DNA from 3 places in the Paenarthrobacter sp. NPDC089714 genome. Region 3 is predicted to be linked to each of the others. Evidence: riboswitches for the same ligand, from Rfam matches in the RefSeq annotation. Region 3 holds a riboswitch; each other region holds the start of a gene.
What was found. A riboswitch is a leader RNA that binds a small molecule or an ion and turns the genes downstream of it on or off. The one in region 3 is predicted to bind glycine.
Positions count from the first base shown of each region.

Region 1: it holds a riboswitch for glycine, as region 3 does, so the genes downstream of both, gcvP (aminomethyl-transferring glycine dehydrogenase) here and gcvP (aminomethyl-transferring glycine dehydrogenase) in region 3, are expected to answer to the same signal.
Region 2: it holds a riboswitch for glycine, as region 3 does, so the genes downstream of both, cycA (D-serine/D-alanine/glycine transporter) here and gcvP (aminomethyl-transferring glycine dehydrogenase) in region 3, are expected to answer to the same signal.

Region 1 is NZ_JBIVGX010000004.1:152,087-155,360, reverse strand. It holds gene gcvP (aminomethyl-transferring glycine dehydrogenase) at 1-1,838, opposite strand, end outside; glycine riboswitch at 1,996-2,095, opposite strand; gene ACIPY3_RS09485 (PucR family transcriptional regulator) at 2,180-3,274, opposite strand, start outside.
Region 2 is NZ_JBIVGX010000010.1:74,401-77,674, reverse strand. It holds gene ACIPY3_RS16655 (hypothetical protein) at 1-312, shown strand, start outside; gene cycA (D-serine/D-alanine/glycine transporter) at 355-1,815, opposite strand; glycine riboswitch at 1,975-2,074, opposite strand; gene ACIPY3_RS16645 (FAD/NAD(P)-binding protein) at 2,197-3,274, opposite strand, start outside.
Region 3 is NZ_JBIVGX010000005.1:107,376-110,649, reverse strand. It holds gene gcvP (aminomethyl-transferring glycine dehydrogenase) at 1-1,543, opposite strand, end outside; glycine riboswitch at 1,716-1,812, opposite strand; gene ACIPY3_RS11365 (TetR/AcrR family transcriptional regulator) at 1,908-2,447, opposite strand; gene ACIPY3_RS11360 (MFS transporter) at 2,520-3,274, shown strand, end outside.

The DNA.
Region 1 (3,274 bases), on a different contig from region 3:
GCCACCACCACCACCTTCATGCCAGCCAGCACAGCCGAAGCAGCGTTCGTGCCGTGCGCAGAAGCCGGAATCAAACAAATGTTCCGCTGCGAATCGCCGTGGGAAAGGTGGTACCCGCGGATCGCCAAGAGACCTGCGAGCTCACCCTGGGAACCGGCGTTGGGCTGGATGGAGACCTGGTCGTAGCCCGTGATCTCCGTCAGATCAGCTTCCAACCCGGCAATCAGCTCGCGCCAGCCAGCGGTCTGGGAATCCGGAGCGAACGGGTGGATAGATGCGAACTCCGGCCAGGAAATGGCTTCCATCTCAGCCGTGGCGTTCAGCTTCATGGTGCACGAACCCAACGGGATCATGGTGCGGTCCAGCGCGAGGTCCCGATCGGACAGCTTGCGGATATAGCGCAACAGCTGCGTCTCGGAACGGTGCGTGTTGAACACCGGGTGCTGAAGGAAATCCGAGGTCCGGACAACATCTGAAGGCAGCTGGAACCCTGCAGCGTCCCCTACCGGACCGGCACCAAAGGCGACGGCCACCGCGGACAGGACCTCCGGCGTCGTGGTTTCATCAAGCGAGACACCCACGGTGTCCTCATCGATGAAGCGGAGGTTGATGCCGCGTGCTTCGGCGGCGCCGATCACCTTGGCGGCCTTGCCTGGGACGCGGACCGTGAGGGTGTCGAAGAAGGAGTCGGCCACGAGTTCGCGCCCGGCCTTCTCCAGCGCGGTAGCCAGGACACGGGCATGGCCGTGGACGGTTTCGGCGATCGCCTTGAGCCCTTCGGGACCGTGGTAGACCGCATACATCGAGGCGACAATGGCGAGCAACGCCTGGGCCGTGCAGATGTTGGACGTGGCCTTCTCGCGGCGGATGTGCTGCTCGCGGGTCTGCAAAGCGAGGCGGTAGGCGGGCACGCCGGCGTTGTCCTTGGACACACCCACGATGCGGCCCGGAAGCGTACGCTCCATGCCATTGCGGACAGCCATGTAAGCGGCGTGCGGGCCACCGAAGAACAGCGGCACGCCAAAGCGCTGGGCGGTTCCGACGGCGATATCGGCACCTTGTTCGCCCGGGGGCGTGATGAGGGTGAGCGCCAGCAGGTCGGCAGCGACGGTGACCAGGGCACCGCGTTCCTTGGCAGCAGCAATCACCGGAGCGTGGTTGAAGACCCGGCCCGAGACGCCGGGCTGCTGCAGGACGATACCGTTGATGTCGCCGTCGGGCAGGCCGTCGGAGAGGTCCGCAACAAGAACCTCGAAGCCCAACGCCTCCGCGCGGCCCTTCACGATCGCGATGGTCTGCGGCAGGAGGTCGGCATCCAGGACGGTCTTGCCATCCTTCGCGGACTTGTCCTTGTTCGCCCGGCGCATGAGCAGCACAGCCTCGGCCACAGCGGTGGCTTCGTCCAACAGCGAAGCGTTGGCGATCGGCAGGCCGGTCAGGTCCTGCACCATGGTCTGGAAGTTCAGAAGCGCCTCAAGGCGACCCTGCGAAATTTCCGGCTGGTACGGCGTGTAGGCCGTGTACCAAGCGGGGGATTCGAGGATGTTGCGGCGGATCACCGGCGGCGTCACGGTGTCGTAGTAGCCCTGGCCGATCATCTGCACGGCGGTCTTGTTCTTGGACGCCAGCCTGCGGAGTTCGGCCAGGACCTCAACCTCGCTCAGCGCCTTCTGCAGCGTGAGCGGTGAGGACTGGCGGATGGAATGGGGAACAGCGACGTCCACCAGGCCGTCGACGGAGTCGTAGCCGATGGCCTTGAGCATGGTGTCAATATCGGCCTGGCGGCGGGCGCCGATGTGCCGATCCGCGAATGCGGTTGGGGAGGATTGAACAGTCAAGAGGAACTCCAGGATTCAGGCGCCCGCTGAGCGCCATGGTGAATATGGGTTCCTCCCCGCTCTGTATTGGACCTGAGAGATTCCGTGAACTGTGGTTCCGCATAGTTCACTTGCACCGTCGGTGAGCCCGGTTGCCCGGACTGCTTTCCAGAGTTGCCTCGCCGCGGCGGTACATGGGCCTGAGAGATTCCTGGGGAGGATTTGCTCCTACGGCGCCTGACTGGATGTACCCGGCAGGACTCTCCCGCCGCAGATCAAAAGCGTTTGCGCCACCTCAGTGACACGCTTCACACCATAGCGGGTCACGGCGAAAAAGCGCAAGGCAGGTGTTCTCCCGGAGGCTAGCAGTGCATCGCCTCGTGGACCTGCAACGCCAGCCACAGCTGCGCCAACGTTGACGTTTCACCCATGTCCAACCCCGTCAGCTCACCGATTTTCCGGATCCGGTAGATGATGGTTTGCCGGTGCGTGAAGAGCGCGGACGCCGTTTTCTGCCAGGAACGCTGCGAGTCCAAGTACGTCTTCAGGGTGACCATCAGGTCGCCGTCCTGGCGCTGTTCGTAGTCGAAAACCGGGCCCAAAAGTCGCTGGACCAATGCTGTTCCCTCTTCGAATCCGGTCAACCCCAGCCAGCTCGGCCCTTCCGCGTCTCGGGCCAACCCGAGCTTGTTTGCTTTCGCCGAACCCAGCGCCCAGAGCGACTCCTGGAGTGCCTGCTGCAGTCCCCCAACCGCTGCCGCGGAGCTCACGCCAATGGTGGTTCCAGCTGGGGCGCAGTGCCTCAGGAGTTCATCGGCAACCTCCGACGCAACCACCATGTGCAGCCGGTCGTTCCGTCGCAAGGAGGCCGCCGCAGTCCCGTGCCGCCACAGGTCGACGTGCACGTTGGCCAGCCTGTCGCCGTCGTCCGCTGACAGCGAGGCGACCACGAAACTTTGGGCAGGCACCCCGAAAGCCTCCAGCCGCCGTTCCATTTCCGCCGTCCCCAGGCGGCCGTCCAGCGCTTGGAGGAGGAACTCGCCGGCCAGCCGGTGCCGCCCCTCCAGCGAGAGCACGATGCGCGCCAACTGCAGTCCCAGCACGGTTGCGGCATGCAAAAGTACGACGGCGTCAGGGTGCGGTTCGCTGGTGGGCAGCACCACCAGGAGCGCATTCGCGTGCGCGGGAATGTCCATGGTCAGCACATGCCTGCCGCGGATCCGGTGCCATTGGAAGTTCTTGCCCGCAACGGACACCTGGCCCGGATGCGGTGACCATTCGTCCACCAGGAAGTTCGGCAGGGCCTGGCCGTCCGGATGCCACGGGTGGAGGCAGCTTCGGTCCACCACGAAGAGCTCGGCGTCCAGCTCCGTGGCCAAGCGCAGCACCAGGCTCTGCCAGTGGTCCTCGGAAGCACCGGCGGTGCGCAGGAGGTCGTAGACCCGGGCCGTTTGGCG
Region 2 (3,274 bases), on a different contig from region 3:
TCCTACACAGCGGGTGGCGTGATCAACCTCGGAGTCAATTGGGCCGACAAAGCCCTGACCGACAATCCGTGGCGGACCTTGCCAGGGACCGTGAACGGGTGGGCCGGCTTGGTCAGGGGAACGGGTGTTCCTGTTGACTCGGGTTTTGTTCCCCTGGCTGGATCCACGGTCCTGAACCGCGCGCTGACGCCGGTTTCCGTGGCATCCGTCTCCTCTGCCTACCCCGTGGACAGGCAACTCGGGGCAGCGTACCTTCCCATAAGCCGAACCGTCATTGGCACAGCCCCCGACCTTGGCGCCCGTGAACGCTAGCACGGCCCGAGTCTCGAGATGACGCAAGAGCCGGGCGACTGGCTAGTTGCGGACGGGTTCCGGTATCCGCTCAGCGTCCTTCTGCAGCTCGGCGCGGAAGTGCTCGTAGCGGGCAAGGTGGGTGGGTCGCTTACGGAGGATGGCCCACGCAACGCCCAAGGCCAGGAACCAGACCGGGGTCACGAGCAACGCCATGAGGGTGTCAGGTTGGGTGGTCAAAGCCCAGAAGATGAACGCGAAGAACGCGAACACCACCCACACCATCACCACGCCGCCTGGCATCTTGAACTTCGAAGAATCATGAAGCTGCGGCCGGCGCTTCCGGAATGCCAGGTAGCTGGCCAGGATGATCGACCAGACAAACACGAAGCAGACGGCGGAAACGGTGGTGACCATGTCGAACGCCTTGCCGACGTCCTGGCCGGCGTACATGAGCACGACGCCGGACAGCAACAGGACGCAGGAAAGGAACAGGGCGTTGCGGGGTACTTTGCGTCCGGACAGGGCGCTGAAGACGGCGGGTGCGTCGCCTTCCTGTGCCAGGCCGTAGACCATGCGGGAAGTGGAGTAGATGCCGGAGTTGGCCGAAGACATCGCCGAGCTGAGAACCACCAGATTGACGATCGTAGCTGCGGCGCCCAGGCCGGCCAGGGAGAACATGGCGATGAAGGGGCTGTGTCCGGCGGCGAACTGGGTCCACGGCGTGACGGACATCAGGATGATGAGGGCACCAACGTAGAAGAGCAGCACGCGGATGGGGATGGAGTTGATGGCCTTGGGCAGGTTCTTCTCCGGATCCTTGGCCTCGGCAGCCGTGGTTCCCACCAGTTCGATGCCGACGAACGCGAAGACCGCGATCTGGAAGCCGGCCACGAAGCCCATGAATTCGTTGGGGAAGAAGCCGCCGTGTGACCAGAGGTTGGTGAAGCTGGCCGGGCCGGCGTCGGACTGGAAGCCGCTGAAGATCATGAAAAGGCCAACAATGATGAGCGCTGCGATGGCCACGATCTTGATGAGGGCGAACCAGAATTCCGTCTCGCCGAAAGCCCTCACCGTGGCAAGGTTGAGCAGCAGGAGGATGCCGATGGTGATGAGTCCGGGAATCCAGAGTGGCAGGCCCGGCCAGAGTTCCTTGGAGTAGCCGGCAATGGCGATCACGTCCGCGATGCCCGTGATGACCCAGCAGAACCAGTAGGTCCAGCCGGTGAAGAAGCCTGCCCAGGGACCCAGGAGGTCGGCGGCAAAGTCGCTGAAGGACTTGTAGTTCAGGTTGCTCAGCAGCAGTTCGCCCATGGCCCGCATGACGAAGAACAGCATGAAGCCGATGATCATGTAGACGAAAATGACCGACGGTCCGGCCGCTGAAATGGTCTTGCCGGAGCCCATGAAGAGGCCCGTTCCAATGGCACCGCCAATCGCGATGAGCTGGATGTGGCGGTTGCTGAGCTGGCGTTCGAGGTGGGGTTCTTGGCTGGTATCTGTTGGCGGGCGCTGAATCGTCATGAGGAACTCCATTGTTCAGGCGGTACCTTTTGGGTACCACGATGATTCGGGTTCCTCCCCGCTCTGTCATTGACCTGAGAGTTTCCGCGTTCTGCGCGCACGCAGAACCGCTTGCACCTTCGGTGAGCCCGGGAATCCCGGACTGCTTTCCAGAGTTGCCTCGCCGCGGCGGTACAGGGTGCCTGAGAGATTCCTGGGGAGGGTTTGCTCCTACGGCGCCTGACGGGATGTACCGGCAGGACTCTCCCGCCACGGATCAAAAGCGCGCACCACCTTGCCGGTGATGCAGCTCACACAGTAGCGAAGGCGTGGTGGTTCTTGCAAGCGGCCCAGCTCAGGCCATGGTTTTTGCCCTGCCAAAGCCCGCGTCCGCGGCGCGCGTCAGAGCTTCAGGATGCTGCGGGCGATCTCGTCGGCATCGCGCAGGGTCCGTTGCCCGCTCCTGTATGCCCTGCCCTTGGTGGGCCGTGCCTCGGCCGCGATCGCGGTTCCCCACTGCGTGGCGGACAGCTGAAGGCTCAGCACGTACAGCCCCCGGGTCACTGAACCGTTCGCCGCCACCGGGCGGTAAGGATGCGGTTCAACGTCCAGGCCTGTGGTCTGCACCGGAGTTCCCTCGACGCTCATCATGATCTTGGTACGGACCAAACCGTCCTCCAGCAGTTGCTCCAGGAGCGGCGAGATGTTTATGCCCACACGGTTCGCGGGCGACATCGCCTCGATCAGCGTCCGTGCCTGCGCCGGTACGTCGCGGACCCACGGCGAGAATGCTCGGAACACTTTGGCGTTCCGATCCACGCTGAACTTGGGGTCGGGTCCCACGAAACTCACGACGCCGGCACGCGCCAAGGCGGCTAATTGTTCCGACCGCAGCGCCGGAGGACCGCTGGCCAACCCCTCCACGAACGATTCGAACCAGCCCCGCAACTCGGCCACCCACGATTCGTCCGTGATGCCGCCGTCGGCCACTACTGTCTTGAGGATCGCCCGGCCGGTGTGCAGGGCACCGATGGCCATCTTCACGGGGTCGGATTCGCCGAGGGCGGAGCGCCGCGCGTCGTCGTCGAGGTAGTCCGTAATGGCTTTGTCCAGCTCCTTGCGTGAGGCAAAGGTCCGGCCGGCCAAGGGTGCTGCAAGCCCCTTCAGGTTGAGCCGGCGGGAGGCCACCACGTGCTTTTCCACGAGCGCACCCACGGCGCTTTCCCAGTTGCCCGTTGCGTGGGCGTGGGGCTGCAAGGCATCCTCCAGGTCCGCGAGGAACTGCGCCGGGTCCCGGATCGCCGCTGGTTGCGATCCCGCCAGCGTGGCGTAGTAGGCCCAGAGGGCGTCGCGGTGCAGGAGCGGCCAGAGGTCGTGATCGAAGCCCGGCTGGATGCCAGCGGCTTTGAAGCGGTCCATGGCGGCCTCGGTGAGGTACCGGAGCGTGATGCTCGTGGCGTAGTAGCCGGACAGCCCGGCC
Region 3 (3,274 bases):
TGGCTTCCATCTCAGCCGTGGCGTTGAGCTTCATGGTGCACGAACCCAGCGGGATCATGGTGCGGTCCAGCGCGAGGTCGCGGTCGGAGAGCTTGCGGATGTAGCGCAGGAGCTGGGTTTCGGAGCGGTGCGTGTTGAACACCGGGTGCTGCAGGTATTCGCTGGAGCGTTCAACGGAAGCTTCAAGCGCGAAGCCCTCAGCGGACTCAACCACGGAGGCGCCGAAGACGGCTGCGACGTCGGCGACAACCGCCGTCGTGGTTGTTTCGTCCACAGAAATGCCGACCGTGTCAGCGTCGATCCCGCGCAGGTTGATGCCGCGCTCTTCAGCGGCAGCCACAAGGGAGGATGCGCGACCCGGGACACGGACCGTGATGGTGTCGAAGAAGGAACCGTGCAGGACCTCGACGCCGGCAGCCTTCAGCGAGGCGGCAAGGGTGCGGGCGTGGTGGTGTGCGGTCTCGGCGATCGCCTTCAGGCCTTCGGGACCGTGGTAGACCGCGTACATCGAGGCGACGATCGCCAGGAGTGCCTGTGCGGTGCAGATGTTGGACGTGGCCTTTTCGCGGCGGATGTGCTGCTCACGGGTCTGCAGCGCCAAGCGGTAGGCGGGAACACCGGCGTCGTCCTTTGAAACGCCCACCAGGCGGCCGGGCATGGAACGCTCGAGCCCCTTCTGAACGGCCATGTAGGCGGCGTGCGGGCCGCCGAAGAACAACGGGACGCCCAAGCGCTGGGCGGAGCCGACGGCGATATCGGCACCCTGCTCGCCCGGAGGGGTGATGAGGGTGAGGGAGAGAAGGTCTGCAGCGACGGTGACCAGGGCGCCCCGTTCTTTGGCCTCGGCGATCACGGCGGAGTGGTCAAAGACCCGGCCCGAAACGCCAGGCTGCTGCAGGACGACGCCGTTGATGGCGCCTTCCGGGAGGCCGGCACTCAGGTCCGCAACTTCGACCTCGAAGCCGAGCGCTTCAGCGCGGCCCTTCACGATGGCGATGGTCTGCGGGAGGCAGTCGGCGTCCAGGACGGTTTTGCCATCCTGGGCGGCCTTGTTCTTGTTGGCCCGGCGCATCATCAGCACGGCTTCGGCCACGGCGGTGGCTTCGTCAAGCAGCGAGGCGTTGGCGATCGGGAGGCCAACGAGGTCCTGGACCATGGTCTGGAAGTTCAGCAGCGCTTCGAGGCGGCCTTGGGAAATTTCCGGCTGGTAGGGCGTGTATGCGGTGTACCAAGCCGGGGATTCGAGGATGTTGCGGCGGATCACCGGCGGTGTGACGGTGTCGAAATAGCCCTGGCCGATCATCTGGACGGCCGTCTTGTTCTTGGAGGCGAGCTTGCGCAGTTCCGCGAGGACCTCCACCTCCGAAAGGGCGTTCTGCAGGGTCAGGGCAACGTCCTGGCGGATGTCGTTGGGAACCGCGGTGTCCACGAGGGAATCCACGGAGTCGTAACCGACAGACTTGAGCATGGTGTCAATGTCGGCCTGGCGGCGGGCACCGATATGCCGGTCGACGAAGGTGGTGGAGGCTGAACTAACCGTCACGAAGGAACTCCATTACTTGGGCGGCGTTTGGGTACGCCGCAGTGGCTCGGGTTCCTCCCCGCTCTGTATTGGACCTGAGAGTTTCCGCGTGATGCTGTCCGCACAGCCACCCGCTTGCACCGTCGGTGAGCACAACAATCCGGCCGGACTGCCTGCTGCTTTCCAGAGTTGCCTATCCGCGGCGGTGCATGGGCCTGAGAGATTCCTGGGGAGGATTTGCTCCTACGGCGCCTGCATCTCGTACTGCAGGACTCTCCCGCCGCAGATCAAAGGCTTTATGCAGTTGTAGGCGGCGTGCCAAGGAAGGCACACCACAGATGTTAATTGTCCTATGCCCGCAGCGCGGCGGCAAATGGAAGGTCCGCTACTTCCGCAGGCGGTCCAGGACCGCGAGGAGGACCTCGACGTCGGCCTCCCGCCCGGCGCCGCCGGCTTCCTGTCCGCCCTCGAACATCGCGTTGAAATAGAGGCCGTCTCCCATGTAGCTGACCGCCTTGGCAACCTCCGGGCCAACGTCGTCGGCAAGGACGTCAAGCCAGCGCTGTTGAATGGCCGCGAACCGGCGGCGGGTCTCCTCGTGGGCCACCTCGGCCAACCTGGTTGCCGCAACGAACGCCCGGTCCATGGGTGTTCCGGCCCAGAGCGAGGAGCGGATGAAGTAGGCCGCTGCGCCGTCGGGCGCCGCCTGCATCTGTTCGGTATCTTCCTTGGCCAAGTCATCCAAGCGCTCCAGGAGGGCGCTGATGAGCGACTCCTTGTTCGGGAAGTGATAGAGCAAGCCTCCCTTTGAGACGCCTGCGCGCTTGGCCACGGCGTCCAGGGTGGCAGCACGCTCCCCCACTTCGATCAGGAGTGCTTCAAAGGCGTCCAGGACGGCGTCCCGGGCTACTGGTTTTCGCGGCATGGATCCATCATTCCCTAAAGCTTGGTCTTGTTCTATTTGAAACTGTACCGTCTGGACGGTACAGTAAAGGTCATGTTCTCGCCGTCCTCAACCCACGCTCCCCGTTCCTCCGTGCGCCCGGTTCCGGGCAAGACCGCACCGTGGCGCGACTGGACGGCCCTGGCACTGCTGATGTTCCCGGTGCTCCTGGTGGCCGTCGACAACACCGCGCTCACCTTCGCCCTGCCGGAAATCGCCCGCTCACTGGAAGTCGGCGGCATCCAACTCCTCTGGATCGTGGACGCCTACCCGCTGGTCCTGGCGGCACTGCTGGTGTCCATGGGCAACTTCGGCGACCGGATCGGACGACGGCGGCTGCTCCTGATCGGCAGCACAGGCTTCGCGGCGGTTTCGGCTGCCACGGCGTTCGCGCCTTCCGCGGAGTGGCTGATCGCCGGTCGCGCCGCACTTGGTGTCTTCGGCGCCATGCTGATGCCCTCCACCCTGTCCCTGATCCGGAACATCTTCACCGACCCCAACCGTCGCCGGCTTGCTATTGCCGTCTGGGCTGCGGGTTTCTCCGGCGGCGCCGCGCTCGGCCCGATCTTCGGTGGCTGGCTCGTGGAGCACTTCTGGTGGGGCGCCGTGTTCCTCGTGGCGGCCTTCCTCCTCCTGCCGCTGCTCGCCTTCGGCCGGGTGCTCATCCCTGAGTCCAAGGATGCCAACCCGGGCCGCGTGGACGTACCCAGCATCGTCCTGTCCGTGCTCACCATGGCGCCCTTTGTCTACGGGATCAAAGAACTCGCCGTGCATGGATTCGGAGCATCCGCGGCTGCCTTCATGGCGTT